Regions from separate parts of the Priestia sp. FSL R5-0597 genome, predicted to be linked through region 2. Evidence: predicted binding sites of a transcription regulator. Region 2 holds the regulator's gene; the other holds the start of a gene.
The links. The regulator Rex, encoded in region 2, represses fermentation and respiration genes when NADH is low (regulators of the CRP and FNR family bind a similar motif). The targets are predictions, from matches to a motif close to TTGTGAAATATTTCACAA.

Region 1 (7,598 bases), 4.8 Mb from region 2:
GAAAAGAAGTACAAGTTATAGCCAAAGAAGCTTTTATTAAAAAAGTGAATAAAGGTTATCCACTCATTGAAAAAGATGCGCTTGTTGATGGTCATAAACTGCAAGAAGAAGGCGTTATTATTAACTTAGTCACTCCAAAGAATCAATTCTTAGCCAAAGGCTATTATGGAAAACAAAACAAAGGCTACGGATGGATTCTGACGAAGAAGAAAAGTGAACAAATTGACGCGGCGTTTTTTGTACGAAAAATTCAGCGAGCTATTACCTCTCGTCACGATTTTTATGCGTCTGAAGATACAACTGCTTTTCGTGTATTTAATAGTGAAGGTGACGGAATTGGCGGCTTAATCATTGATTATTATGACGGATATTACGTCACGAGTTGGTATAGTGAAGGAATTTATCAATTTAAAGAATACGTTATTGAAGCTTTAAAATCTGCGCCTAACTTTAAAGGGCTGTACCAGAAAAAACGTTTCAACGTAAAAGGGCAGTATATTGAAGAAGATGATTTTGTCACAGGAAATAAAGGTGAATTCCCTTTAATTGTAAGAGAAAATGGTATTCGTTTTGCCGTTTATTTAAATGACGGAGCGATGGTTGGGGTCTTTTTAGATCAGCGAGACGTCCGTAAAACGATTCGAGATAAATATGCAAAAGGAAAGACCGTTCTAAACATGTTTTCGTATACAGGCGCATTTTCAGTGGCGGCCGCTCTTGGAGGAGCTGCGAAAACAACAAGTGTCGACTTGGCCAATCGCAGCTTGGCAAAAACAATTGAGCAATTTAGTGTAAATGGAATTGATCACGAAGCACAGGACATTATTGTGGAAGATGTTTTTAAGTATTTTAAATATGCGGTTAAGAAGAATATGACGTTCGATCTTGTGGTGCTAGATCCGCCGAGCTTTGCTAAATCGAAAAAGCATACGTTCAGCGCGGCAAAAGACTACAAAGATTTATTAAAAGAAGCCATTGCTCTTACAAAGCCAAATGGTGTCATTGTAGCTTCGACGAATGCAAGTAATTTTGATATGAAAAAATTTCATTCGTTTATTGAAAAAGCTTTTAACGAAAAAGGGGAACGTTACAAAATGATGGAGCAGTTCTCTCTTCCAGCTGATTTTAAAACAATAAAAGAATTTAAGTCAGGTGATTATCTCAAAGTCGTGTTTATTCAAAAGGTAAATCGTTAAATGCAAGGCTGCATGATGAACTCATGCAGCTTATTTATTTTGATGAAATAACGCTTACAAGCTATTTTGAAGGGAATAAAATGAAGGTGAAAGATAAAAATTGTCAATATGTATGATAAAATAATAAAGGAATTATGCTCAACACTTCACAAATTTACAATATCATCCTTATGAAACGTATTTTTACAATTATTTTATTTTAAATGGGACAAGTATTGGGTACGAAGGGGAAAGAGCATACTACTACTATTATTATTTAAAAACATGAAAGGAGAAAGATTATGGCTGAAACAACTAAAAAGCCTGCCGGCGAAGTGAAGTTTATTCCTTTATTAATTTGTCTGGCAATCGGACTTGTTTTATGGTTTATTACACCTCCGTCCGGACTTGATGTGAAGGCTTGGCACTTATTCGCTATTTTTGTGGCTACTATCGTAGGTCTTATCATTAAACCATTGCCATTAGGCAGTGTAGCTATTTTATCTTTAACCATTATTGTATTAACTAATACATTAACACTTGAACAATCGCTCAGCGGTTTTCAAAATACGACGATTTGGTTGATCGTTATTGCATTCTTTATTTCTAGAGGTTTTATTAAGACTGGTCTAGGAACAAGGGTTGCCTATATCTTTGTTCGTTTGTTCGGTAAAAAGACGTTGGGACTATCGTATTCTCTTATCGTAAGTGATTTACTTTTATCACCTGCAATGCCGTCTAATACAGCACGAGCTGGAGGAATTATTCTTCCAATCATTCGTTCTTTATCTGAAACATACGGATCGAGAACTGGAGACGGTACGGAGCGCAGAGTCGGTGCTTTCTTAACAAAAGTATCGTTTCAAGGAGATATGATTACATCGGCTATGTTCGTAACAGCAATGGCGGCCAATCCTCTTGCTGTTAAAATGACGGAACAAATTACAGGAAAGACTATTTCATGGGTTGGATGGGCAGCGGCTGCAATCGTACCTGGAATTATCAGTTTAATTGTGATTCCGCTCGTTATTTATAAGCTGTATCCGCCAGAATTAAAAGAAACGCCGGAAGCATCTGAAATTGCAGCAAAAAAACTAAATGAAATGGGCCCGCTAAAGAAAGAAGAATGGTACATGATTGGGGTATTTTTACTTTTGCTTGTGCTGTGGATTTTTGGCGCTAATTTAAATATTAATGCAACAACAACTGCTTTTATTGGTCTATGTGCGCTGCTTTTAACGCAAGTGTTAAGCTGGTCGGACATCAAAAAAGAACAGGGAGCATGGGATACATTAGTCTGGTTTGCTGTTTTGGTTATGATGGCAACTTTCTTAAATGATCTAGGCATGATTCCTTGGTTCAGTGATCTGATGAAAGGCACTGTTAGTCATATGTCTTGGATGACGGCGTTGATTGTACTAGCTATTGCGTATTTTTATTCTCACTACTTTTTTGCGAGTAACACGGCTCACGTCAGCGCTATGTACGCAGCATTTCTATCTGTCATCGTGGCCGCTGGTGCGCCTCCGTTACTGTCAGCATTAATTTTAGCGTTCTTTAGCAATTTATTTGGCTGTTTAACTCACTACGGCAGTGGACCGGCACCGGTGTTCTTCGGTAGTGGATATGTAACGCAGCAAAAATGGTGGTCGCTCGGCTTTTTAATTTCAATTATTCATATTATCATTTGGATTGGAATTGGCGGCTTGTGGTGGAAACTGCTAGGTCTATGGTAAAAAAAACAGTGGCGCAGGCCACTGTTTTTTTATGCTTCAGCCCAAACGGATACAGAGCCGCCATTTACAGGGAAGTGTCCGTAGCCGTCTTCTTCAATCACAACTTGGTCTTCTCGGTTCTTTGTGAAGTCGATCCACGTTTGTCCGCTTCGGTGTTCGCCGACGAACATTCTCTTTTCCCCGTCTTCGCCGTTTGACATCACCACAGCGCATCCAGACTTATCAAATTCCTCTACACCATGCCTTACCCATCCAATGGTATTCGGGTGATCAAAATAATCGTCTTGCTGTCCGTATGCTTTGTCATAGCGTACGTGCAAGAGAGCAGAAATATCTTTTTCTTTTCCCTCAATTGGATGCTCTCCGCCTATCCCAAAATAGTCTCCGTAAAATACACAAGGATAGCCGTCTTCACGAAGTAAAATTAGAGCGTAAGCACTTTGTTTGAACCAATCTTCTACCCAAGATTCTAAAGATTCATTTGGCTGAGAGTCATGGTTATCTACAAATGTGACAACATTCAACGGATGAGTCTTAACCAATGTATCATCAAAAATTGTGGTTAAATCAAAATCTCTTCCTTGCTGAGAGGCTTCATGCAGTTTGTAATGCAGCGATACGTCAAACAAATCAATTTGATAATCAATAACGTCTAAAAATTCCTGACAGGCTGTTAATTCTGGATTCCAAAACTCTCCCACAAAATAAAATGGCTTTTCTTGAGAAGAGGACAATTCGTGAGCAAACTCTTTAATAAAATCATGGTTAATATGTTTAATGGCGTCTAATCGGTAACCGTCGCACTGCAGGGTGTCTGCTAACCATTTTCCCCATTTGATCATTTCTTCTCGAACTTCAGGGTGGTCGTAATCAATATTCGCAAACATTAAATAATCGTAGTTGCCAAACTCTTGATCAACATTTTCGTTCCAGCTTTTGTTTTCCCCGGCAATACGAAACACACCTTCTTTTCCGTTTTTATCATCGTAATCAGTGCCATTAAAATGATTAAAGTTCCATTTGAAAGAAGAATATTGATCGCCGCGCCCTTCAAATGTAAACTTTGTCCACCCTTCAATTTCAAAGGGTTCAGAAATCTCTTCTGTTCGGTTCATGGGGTCTACTTCAATGACGTGGAAGGTTTCTTTTTCATCCGCTGCAGCTTTATGATTCATCACAATATCAACATAGACATTAATTCCGTGATTATGACAGGCATCAATTGCTTCATGCAGCTCTTGCTTGGTTCCATACTTTGTACGAACGGTTCCTTTTTGATCAAACTCGCCAAGATCATATAAGTCGTAAACGCCGTAGCCATTATCCTCTGATGAAACACCTTTTGTAACCGGGGGAATCCACACGGAATCAATTCCTTGTTCTTTTAGTTGAGGAGCGAGCTCTTTGAGGCGTTTCCAATGCTCGCCATCAGCTGGCACATGCCATTCGAAAAATTGCATAATTGTATGATTCCGTTCCAAGTTAAATCATCCTCCTTTTAAATAAAAAGATATAATCGCTCACGGATAGTTCTTTAGAATCAAATGAGGAATTGATTATATTTTTTCTTTTAACGTTCCTGTTATCCCTATTCCTTAAACCTTTTTCAATATATGTCGCTTAAGAAAATCTTAAAATTTTCTCTTCTTTTTTCTTAAAAAATGCAGTTTACAATAAAACCCATAGACGAAATGACCCATGACATACTTTTGAAAGGAGACTGAGAAAGCAATGGACGAATATGTAGTTTTAGTTGTAAACAATGAGCTGTTTGAACGATTTAAAAGAGGGGACGCCTCAAGACAAACCGATGGCTCTGGACTTGGTTTAGCTATTGCTAAGTCAATTATTGATTTGCACGGAGGAGAATTGAATATTGAAATTGACGGAGATTTATTTAAAGTAACGATTACTCTTTAATGTGAGTGAATATAAACAGCATATCTAGTAAAAAAGAGAAGCAACCTCATTATGCTGGTTGCTTCTCTTTTTTTAGCGTTCGTAATTTTATTCCGCAACCGCAAAGTGTACTGTGCTTTAGTACTTTTATTTCTCTATGACACTGATTACATCTTATTTCTTGTCCAACCATTTCTTCATCCCTTCCTCTTTTTACAAGAATTTAAATAAGTATCCATAAAATATGGATACTTATTTAGTGATAAAATGTTAAACTAATTGAGAAAAAACGAAAATCTAAAATGAGAAAAAAACCTTTATTTTCTCATTGGGAAAACTGATATCTTTATTTTACTTGCTGCGGAACAGACAATCCTAAACCGTCTGCAACGCGTGTTCCATACTCTGGATCCGCTTTGTAGAAGTGCTGAATTTGACGCAGTTTAATCTCTTCTTTTTCTACAGGCTTCATAGCTTCAACGATGTTTGCAACTAGTCGTGTACGCTCGTCTTTGCTTAGGAGGCGGTATAAGTCACCTGCTTGCGTGTAATGGTCGTTATGATCATATGCAACACTATCGGCAACGCCTGAAACAGGGTATGCCGCTTGTTTGTTTTCATGAGATTCTGTCGGACCGCCAAAGCTGTTTGGCTCATAGTAAACAGAACGGCCGCCGTTATCGTCAAAGCGCATTTGACCATCACGCTGATAGTTATTTACTTCATTGCGCGGACGGTTAATAGGTAGCGCTTGATGGTTAGCACCCACGCGGTAGCGATGTGCATCGCTGTATGCGAATAGTCGACCTTGCAGCATTTTATCAGGTGATACGTCAATTCCCGGTACAAGCGTTCCAGGTGAGAATGTAGCTTGCTCCACTTCGGCAAAATAATTTTCTGGATTTCGGTCCAAGACCATGCGACCTACTTCAATTAACGGATAGTCTTTTTGTGACCAAACCTTTGTTACGTCAAACGGATCAAAGCGGTACGTATCAGCGTCTTCTAATGGCATAATTTGAACGTACAGCTTCCATGAAGGGAAATCGCCTTTTTCAATGGCATTAAATAGATCTTCAGTATGATAATCTGGATTTTCACCAGCTAGCTTTGCGGCTACGTCTGGAGACAGATTTTTCACGCCTTGCTCTGTTTTAAAGTGATATTTTACCCAAACGCCATCTCCTTCGGCATTAACCCATTTAAATGTATGGCTGCCAAATCCATGCATATGGCGTAACGTTGCCGGGATACCGCGATCAGACATTAAAATAGAAACTTGATGCAAAGATTCAGGAGATAAAGACCAGAAATCCCACACGGCCGTCGGGTTTTTCAAATGCGTGCGTGGATCGCGTTTTTGTGTATGAATAAAATCGGGAAATTTAATCGCATCTCGGATGAAAAATACAGGTGTATTATTTCCGACTAAGTCGTAGTTGCCTTCTTCTGTATAAAATTTAACAGCAAATCCGCGAGGGTCGCGAACGGTATCTGCTGAGCCGTTTTCACCAGCTACTGTTGAAAAGCGAACAAATAGAGGTGTTCGTTTTCCTACTTCAGAAAGGAAAGCTGCTTTTGTATAGGCTGAAACATTGTTTGTCACTTCAAAATAACCGTGGGCACCGGCGCCTTTTGCGTGTACGACGCGTTCAGGAACACGCTCTCGGTTAAAATGGGCTAATTTCTCTAAAAGGTGAACATCTTGAATTAAAGTAGGTCCGCGTGAACCAGCGGTCATCGAATTTTGATTATCTCCAACCGGAGATCCCCAACTAGTCGTTAAGTTATTCTTGTTTGTTGTCATCTTAGAACCACCTCTTATTTGAATTTTATTATGTTAGAAATAATAATAACATTTTTAAATAAAAAATCAATACTAAATTATAATTATTATAATTTAAAGTGTTAATTTTGAGATGTAATCAGTGGGGGTTATAAGCATGTGAAGTGTACGAACTATTTTAAAAATTTTCTGTATAGTATATTTAGTTTAATAATAAAAATGCCTGGTGTGCAATTATTTTGACCGGCTATTACCATATCAAAAACACGCTTGCTTATATAAGCAAGCGTGTTCGTTTTATATATTTTGTGATAAGTTTGCTTTCGCCGCTAGTTCAGCCTGAGGCGTGCGCCAAAGCTGCGTCCATTTTTGAATCGCGGCAATCATAATAATGAGACCGAGTATAAGCATGATGATTGAAAGAGTCGCATTTAATATGCTGTAACCTGCCGCAGCTTCATTTAAATACACATTCTTAACCATCCAATAACCCGCGTAGTTAACCGTTACGTAAAGGTAGGCTAGTGGAATAAGACAAGTAAGCATATAGGAGCGCTTATCTGCAATTCTAAGAATAACGGTTGCACCAATAATTAAACCAATGGATGCCATTAACTGATTCGATACGCCGAACAGCGCCCAAACTGAGCCAATATCTCCTGAGAACAATAAGTATCCCCACATAAAACAGGCTAGGGCACTTGCAAAAATGGACCCAGGAAGCCAGTCTACTCGCTTCAATGGCTTATAAAATTCACCAAAAAAGTCTTGAATTAAATAGCGGGAAACGCGTGTACCCGCGTCGATAGCAGTCAAAATAAACACTGCTTCAAACATAATAACGAATTGAAAAAAGTAAGAAGACAGGTGGCTGAACCAAGGAATTTCCGTGAAAATATACGTCATTCCTACAGCCAGTGTAACAGCGCCGCCTGTACGGCCTTCTAAGTTTAGGCCAATTTCTTGGCTAAGCTGAGGAAGAGCCGTTACGTTCATGCCAAG
Region 2 (7,598 bases):
ACGACAATGAGTGAAGCCTTAGCATGAGGGCTCAGCTTGGATTGAATCTGGCCAATAAGAGTCCCTGTAACCTGACTGACAATTACCATAAAAGAATGCTGCTTTTGAATAGCAATATTCTGAAATTCTGTTTCGAATGCTCGATTGCTAATAGGCTGTGCACGTGCTAAGTGATGCAACAGGTTATCAGCCTCCCTTTGTTCAAAGGTTTTCTGCGAAAAAAGGGCATCTCCAGCTAAAAGAAAATCGACTTTTTTACGCTTGGTTTCTTCATGAATGAGCATGGATGCCAGAAAGCTCATTCGCTCTTCAAAGTATAGAGGGCCCATAACATCTGCAATGATAATTATACTCCGTTCATGATAATGACCAAACTCTTTAGAAATCAACGTAGCTTTACGAGCGGTCGCCTTCCAATCGATAGATCCTAATCGGTCACCCGGCTGATATTCTCTAATGCCTGTCACTAACGTAGTAGATTGATTTCCCGTAGAAACTTCATTTTTCCCTTCTTCTATTCCCGCTAAAAGAAACGGGATATCTATCTCATAGATTTGAGGATACACGACAAACCGCTGGTGCAGCGGATAATATGCCTTCTTTTTTACAATTCCTAATAAATCACTCATTTCAATCGAAATCGTAAAAAATTCATATTCTCCTCTTTCTACAAACGATCTTTCATATGGAATAACAGCGTTTCGTTGAAAAAGCGGATAAATTGTTCTTTCTTCTTGATCTAAAAGGTTACTCTCCTCTTTCACCGCTGCCATATAAACAGGAAAAGCCGAGGAGCGTGTAATGTGAATGTCATAAGAAAGATGATCTCCAGCGAATCGAGGCTGTAGCTTCACATCACGAGCAACATTCCACTTCTTCAACGGATAGAGCAACACGGCTACCGCATATAATCCAAAAGGTAAGAAGCTATAAAATAAAAACCAGCTGACAAAGCCTCCTTGAAACATGGCGTAAGAAAACGTAGCGGTAAAGATGCAGAATAAAACGAACCAGTCTCTACATTTATTCCATATCACTTTTATATACTGTTTCATAAAGTACCTCTTACCTTTTAACAGGTACTTTCGTATCAGCCATAATTTGCTTCATCACATCACTCGCTGTTAAGCCGCTGTACTGGGTATCGGGTCTTAGCGTTAATCGATGTTCACACACATACGAAGCAAGCTCTTGAACATCATCAGGAAGACAGTAATCTCTTCCCTTCACTAAAGCATATGCTTGAACGGCCTTCATAAAGGAAACCGTTCCACGAGGACTGATACCTAACGAAACATGTGGATGAGAGCGCGTTTTACGAATGATTTCGATGATATAGTGCTTGATCACATCATCTACATAAATACTGCTTACAGTTTTTTGAGCCTGTACTAATTCCGGAATGCTCATGACGGGTTTGACATCCTCAAGATTAACTTGAGTCGATACGCCGTTTAAAATTTGAAGCTCCTCTTCTTGCGTAGGATAACCCATGCTTAATTTGAATAAAAAACGATCCAGCTGCGCTTCTGGCAAATGATAGGTCCCATCAAAATCAACAGGATTTTGAGTAGCCATCACAAAAAAAGGCGCCGGAATTTCCCGGGTGATACCATCGGTTGTTACATGATGCTCAGCCATTGCTTCTAAAAGCGCCGATTGTGTTTTAGGAGAAGTCCTGTTAATCTCATCAGCGAGTACAATGTGGCTCATGATAGGACCTGGACGAAAATGAAATTCCATGTCTTTTGGACTGTAGATAGAAACGCCTGTTACGTCGGATGGCAGCAAATCAGGCGTGAATTGAATTCGTTTAAATTCTGCATCAATTGATTTGGCCAGTGCCTTCACGAGCATCGTTTTCCCCACACCCGGCACATCTTCAAGTAAAATATGCCCCTCTGCAAGCAAAGCAACCAAACTCAACGTAGATACGTGACGTTTTCCAATCACAATTTGATCGATGTTTTCTAATACTTGGTTTAATTTACTATTAATATGATCCAGCTGAATCAATAAAGCTCCCCCTTAAAACTCAGTTAAGCCTTGAGTTTAATAAGTTTTCCAATAAACATAGTACTATCTTAACAAATTTTAAAAAAATCTGAAAATATTAACGCACGCAAAAAAGCGACCAAGTGAGTACTTGGTCGCTTTTTTAGGTAGGGCACTGATTACATCATGCCGCCCATTCCACCCATGCCGCCCATATCAGGCATTGCAGGTGCTCCGCCTTCTTCTGGCTTGTCAGCAACAACTGCTTCAGTTGTTAAGAACATAGCCGCTACAGAAGAAGCATTTTGAAGAGCTGAACGCGTTACTTTTGTTGGGTCAACGATACCAGTGTCTAGCATATTTACCCACTCGCCAGTCGCAGCGTTAAATCCAGTTCCAACTGCTTCGCCTTTTAGACGCTCAACGATTACTGATCCTTCTAAACCAGCGTTGTGAGCGATTTGACGTACAGGCTCTTCAATCGCACGTAATACGATGTTGATACCTGTAGCAGTGTCACCGTCAGCTTCGATGCTTGCTACTTTATTATAGATATTTACTAATGCAGTACCACCACCAGCTACGATACCTTCTTCAACCGCAGCACGCGTAGAGTTTAATGCATCTTCAATACGTAATTTACGTTCTTTTAACTCAGTTTCAGTTGCCGCACCAACTTTGATTACAGCTACGCCACCAGCAAGTTTTGCTAAGCGCTCTTGTAATTTTTCACGGTCAAACTCTGAAGTTGTTTCTTCAAGCTGAGCTTTGATTTGGTTTACGCGTGCTAGGATATCTTCTGCGTTTCCTGCACCGTTTACAACTGTTGTATTTTCTTTTGTTACAACAATTTTAGAAGCGCGACCTAATTGATCGATGCCTGCTGTTTTTAAGTCAAGACCAAGCTCTTCAGTGATTACTTCTCCGCCTGTTAGGATCGCAACGTCTTGTAGCATTGCTTTACGACGATCACCGAAACCAGGAGCTTTAACAGCTACAGCTGTAAATGTACCGCGAAGTTTGTTCACAACTAATGTTGCTAAAGCTTCACCTTCTACGTCTTCAGCAATGATTAATAGAGGCTTGCCTTGTTGAACAACTTGCTCTAATACCGGTAAGATTTCTTGAATGTTACCGATTTTTTTGTCTGTGATTAAGATGTATGGATCATCTAATACAGCTTCCATTTTATCTGAATCAGTTACCATGTAAGGAGATGCATATCCACGGTCAAACTGCATACCTTCTACCACTTCTAATTCAGTTGTGAAACCTTTTGATTCTTCAAGTGTGATAACGCCGTCGTTACCAACGCGCTCCATTGCTTCAGCAATTAATTGACCTACTTCTTCGTCAGCTGCTGAGATAGCCGCTACTTGAGCAATTGAATCTTTACCTTGAATTGGTTTAGAGATTGCTTTTAGTTCTTCAACCGCTACAGCTACTGCTTTTTCCATACCTTTACGGATACCCATTGGGTTAGCACCAGCCGTTACGTTTTTAAGACCTTCTCTGATCATTGCTTGCGCTAAAACTGTTGCAGTAGTTGTACCGTCACCAGCAACGTCGTTTGTTTTGCTAGCAACTTCGGCTACTAATTTAGCACCCATATTTTCAAATGCGTCTTCTAATTCGATTTCTTTTGCAATTGTTACACCGTCATTTGTAATAAGCGGTGAACCGAATTTCTTTTCCAATACAACGTTACGACCTTTTGGTCCAAGCGTTACTTTTACAGCATTTGCTAATGTATCTACACCACGTAGCATTGCGCGACGTGCTTCTTCGCTAAATTTAATGTCTTTTGCCATGTTCTTTGACCTCCTCAAGATGTTCTTAATAATCTATTTTTTACGTATGATCAGTTTGTGGTTAAAATTAGCCGATTACAGCTAAAATATCGCTTTCGCGTAAAATTAAGTATTCAGTACCTTCGTATTTTACTTCAGTACCCGCATATTTTGAGAAGATGATACGATCGCCCGCAGCTACTTCTAAAGCTACACGCTCACCGCTTTCTAATACTCGGCCTGTACCTACAGCAACAATTTTACCCTCTTGTGGCTTTTCTTTTGCACTGTCCGGTAACACGATACCGCTTGCTGTTTTTTCCTCAGATTTTACAAGTTCAATCACTACGCGATCACCTAATGGCTTTAACAAGTGAAACAACCTCCTCAAATAATATGTTTGCATTTTTATTAGCACTCAACCTCAACGAGTGCTAACACAATTATTATATTAAAACAAAGTGGGTTTTTTTTGCAAGTATTAAACAAAAAAAATTTAAAATTTACGACAACTACATATAATAGTCTTAGATTTCGACGATTTTGAGAAATAAAGCATTCTTTTCTCTGTTCAATAATATGTATGTTACAATACGAGCAAGAAGAAATTACTAACTTTACAGTACTTCTTCGACATATATACATAAAAACCTTTTAAAGGAGTATAGAAGATTGGAAAAACGTTATTGGTATGTTATCCTCACCTACATCCTTATGCAGTTTTCAGGAGTTGTTGGTATACCGCTGTTAAAATTAACAGGAATGTTTGATGACTATCCAGTTCGAACAGCGAATGTCATGCTTTTGACTTATTGGACTATCATTAGCTTTATCCTTGGTTTACTTATTGTCTTACTGCTGCTGCGCCGTGACATGTCCATGCGTATAGAACATGCTGGAAAAACGATTGCTGTTGTCTGGTCAGTCCTTGGGGTGTTTCTCGCTATGGCTGGTCAAGCTGTAGCAGGTATGATTGAGCACGCTCTTGGCATTACCCAAGTATCTGAAAACACACAAAATATTGTTAATCTTGTTAAAGCAACGCCTTTCCTTATTGTCGTTACGTCTGTTATTGGACCAATACTAGAAGAGATTATTTTCCGAAAGATTATTTTTGGTTCTCTTCACAAACGATACAATTTCTTTATCTCTGCATTTATTAGTTCCCTTATTTTCGCTGCGGTACACTGGGATTTTAAACATTTACTTGTGTATACAGCTATGGGATTTGTATTTGCATTCCTTTATGCAAGGACGAGACTAATTGTTGTACCTATTATTGCTCATGTTTTGATGAATACAATCGTTATTTTATCTCAAACTATTTTTGCAGATAAAATTATAGAAATGCAAAAACAAGCAGAACAAATGCAGTTCATTTTTGGAGGCATGTTTTTATGAAGAATATCCCTTTAACACGAGGGTTTATTTATATTATTATGGGGATTTTATTCACCTACTTGGCAATTCAAAATGCCCAGGAAACCGTCTGGAATTTCCCCACAATCTTATTTGCACTCGTAGCCGCATTCGATTTCAGGTTTGCGGTTCGCATCTTTATCTTGCACTACAAAATTAAAAAATTGCAGCAGCAATATAAAAATCAAGATGATTCATCCAAATAAAAAAACCACTGTTTCAGTGGTTTTTTTTACATACTAACATCTTCTCTTTCTTGCTCTGCCCTTGCCTTTAACACTTTGCGATACGAAATGCGGGAAATAATGATGCTGATTTCATACAAAATTAAGAGCGGCACTGTCACCATCATGTGCGAGAGCAATTCCGGTGGTGTAATAAGTGCGGCAATAACTAGCAGTACGAAATAGGCATATTTTCGAATTTGAGATAAAAACATAGGCGTTATAATTCCTAAACGCGTCAAAAACATAACGACGACGGGAAGCTGAAACAACAAGCCAAAAGGCAGTGTGAGCTGCATTAAAAAAGAAAAGTATTCATTAATGCCAATCACTTGGTTTACATTCAGCTCATCAGAAACGCGCGTCATAAAATCAACGACAAACGGAAACAACACAAAATAAGAAAAAGAGACACCGCCGATAAAGAGAAAAATGGAAACAGGAATATATCCAAGCGTTACCTTACGCTCTTTTTCATATAAACCAGGACTAATAAATGCCCAAAGTTGATACAGTGCAACAGGAGCTGCAAGTACACAGCCGATAATAACAGCAAATTGCATATAAATCTTAACTGGATCTGTTAACCGAAATGCATTCATCGTTAAATTCTTTGCCTCATCAGCATGCTGTAAATAGACAATAACCTTATCCGCTATAAAAAAGCCGCCAATTGTGGCAATCACAAAGAAAAATAAAACAATTAAAATGCGTTTTCGCAGCTCTCCTATATGATCATATATTGACATTTCTTGTTCGGTCATACTATGATCACCCTTTTACTCTTTGTCATCTACTTGACGCTGTTTATCTTTTTCACGATCTTCTGATGCACCGCTAGCGGCATGCTTAAACTCTCTAAGCGTTTGGCCCACTGATCTTCCTAGCTCCGGTAACCGTTTCGGTCCAAAAATAAGCAGTGCTACAATCGCAATAATAATCCAACTGCCTGCTCCAATCCCCATATTCCCACTCTCCTTATTAATTTAGACTTAAGGAAATCGTAACACAGTCCGTCTTATTCAACAGGATAATTTTTCAAAAAGTAGACGAGCGACTGTAATTCTACAGCAAGATCAATATGATGGAGTCGAATCTCATCCGGTACGTTTAAGCGTGCAGGAGTAAAGTTTAAAATTCCTTTAATTCCGCAACTCACTAAACGATCAGTAATTTGCTGAGCAACAGTGGCAGGAACGGTTAAAATCGCTACTGAGATGTCATCACTCATATAATCTTCCAATTGGTCAAGATGATAGACCGGCACGTCGCCTACTTTCGTACCCACTTTTTCTTCTATCACATCAAAAGCGCACTCAATTTTGGTGTTATTATTTTTAATAAAATTATAATTTAGAAAGGCCGTTCCTAGATTCCCTACGCCAATCAGTGCTACTTTCGTTACTTCATCTTGGTCTAACGTTTTACGGAAAAATGTAAGTAAATAATTCACATTGTAGCCGTATCCCTTTTTTCCTAATGCACCAAAGTAAGAAAAGTCCCGACGAATAGTAGCAGAATCCACTTTCACTGCCTCACTTAACTCCGCTGACGACACACGCTGTTTACCAGAAGCATGCAAATTTTTCAAAAAACGATAATAAAGCGGCAATCGCTTAGCCGTTGCTTGTGGTATTTTTAATTGTTCAGTGTTCACGTTGTACCCCCTCAGTTCATGTATGTCATTACTAACATTTTCAAGTCATATTGCATTACCTTTCACAAAGCATCAACCGCTTTGAGGTAGCGCTTCCAATTCTCTCTCTTTTCTCTTGTTTTATATATACTCCGCTTCACACCTCGACGGCTTTTGTCTATTCAGCACTCCTTAAAGTCGGTATGTAGAACGAAGCAATTAGCCCTTCAAAGGATCGGTTTGTTAGTCATGACGGATTTTTTTACATCCATCATAGATAAGTTCAGAGATGCACTTATCTCTTATTTTAACATAGTATCCTGTATAAAATGTGCAGGTAAAATCATTTTATTTCATGAATCAAAACATTCGCTTCATCATTTGTCCTTGTCCCTCTACAAATTACAAACGCTTGTAGGAAGAACTTGTAGTTAAAAATATGTTAAAATACACTATGGATATACTACTAGAGGTGAAAAAATGATTATTCTACAATTGAACGGTATTACAAAATACTATGGGGCAGAACCCATT

Region 1: a site for Rex is predicted at 1,331-1,348, ahead of MKX72_RS26460 (anion permease). Genes of this name have one in related genera too.

Annotation. Positions count from the first base shown of each region.
Region 1 covers NZ_JBBOUZ010000001.1:5,018,933-5,026,530, reverse strand. The annotation lists gene MKX72_RS26465 (class I SAM-dependent rRNA methyltransferase) at 1-1,196, shown strand, start outside; gene MKX72_RS26460 (anion permease) at 1,478-2,911, shown strand; gene MKX72_RS26455 (alpha-amylase) at 2,941-4,392, opposite strand; partial or broken gene MKX72_RS26450 (ATP-binding protein) at 4,631-4,831, shown strand; gene katA (catalase KatA) at 5,157-6,617, opposite strand; gene cstA (carbon starvation protein CstA) at 6,894-7,598, opposite strand, start outside.
Region 2 covers NZ_JBBOUZ010000001.1:220,360-227,957, reverse strand. The annotation lists gene MKX72_RS01340 (DUF58 domain-containing protein) at 1-1,055, opposite strand, end outside; gene MKX72_RS01335 (AAA family ATPase) at 1,066-2,016, opposite strand; gene groL (chaperonin GroEL) at 2,175-3,806, opposite strand; gene groES (co-chaperone GroES) at 3,874-4,158, opposite strand; gene MKX72_RS01320 (CPBP family intramembrane glutamic endopeptidase) at 4,458-5,186, shown strand; gene MKX72_RS01315 (YdiK family protein) at 5,183-5,410, shown strand; gene tatC (twin-arginine translocase subunit TatC) at 5,437-6,192, opposite strand; gene tatA (twin-arginine translocase TatA/TatE family subunit) at 6,208-6,393, opposite strand; gene MKX72_RS01300 (redox-sensing transcriptional repressor Rex) at 6,447-7,085, opposite strand; gene MKX72_RS01295 (ABC-F family ATP-binding cassette domain-containing protein) at 7,545-7,598, shown strand, end outside.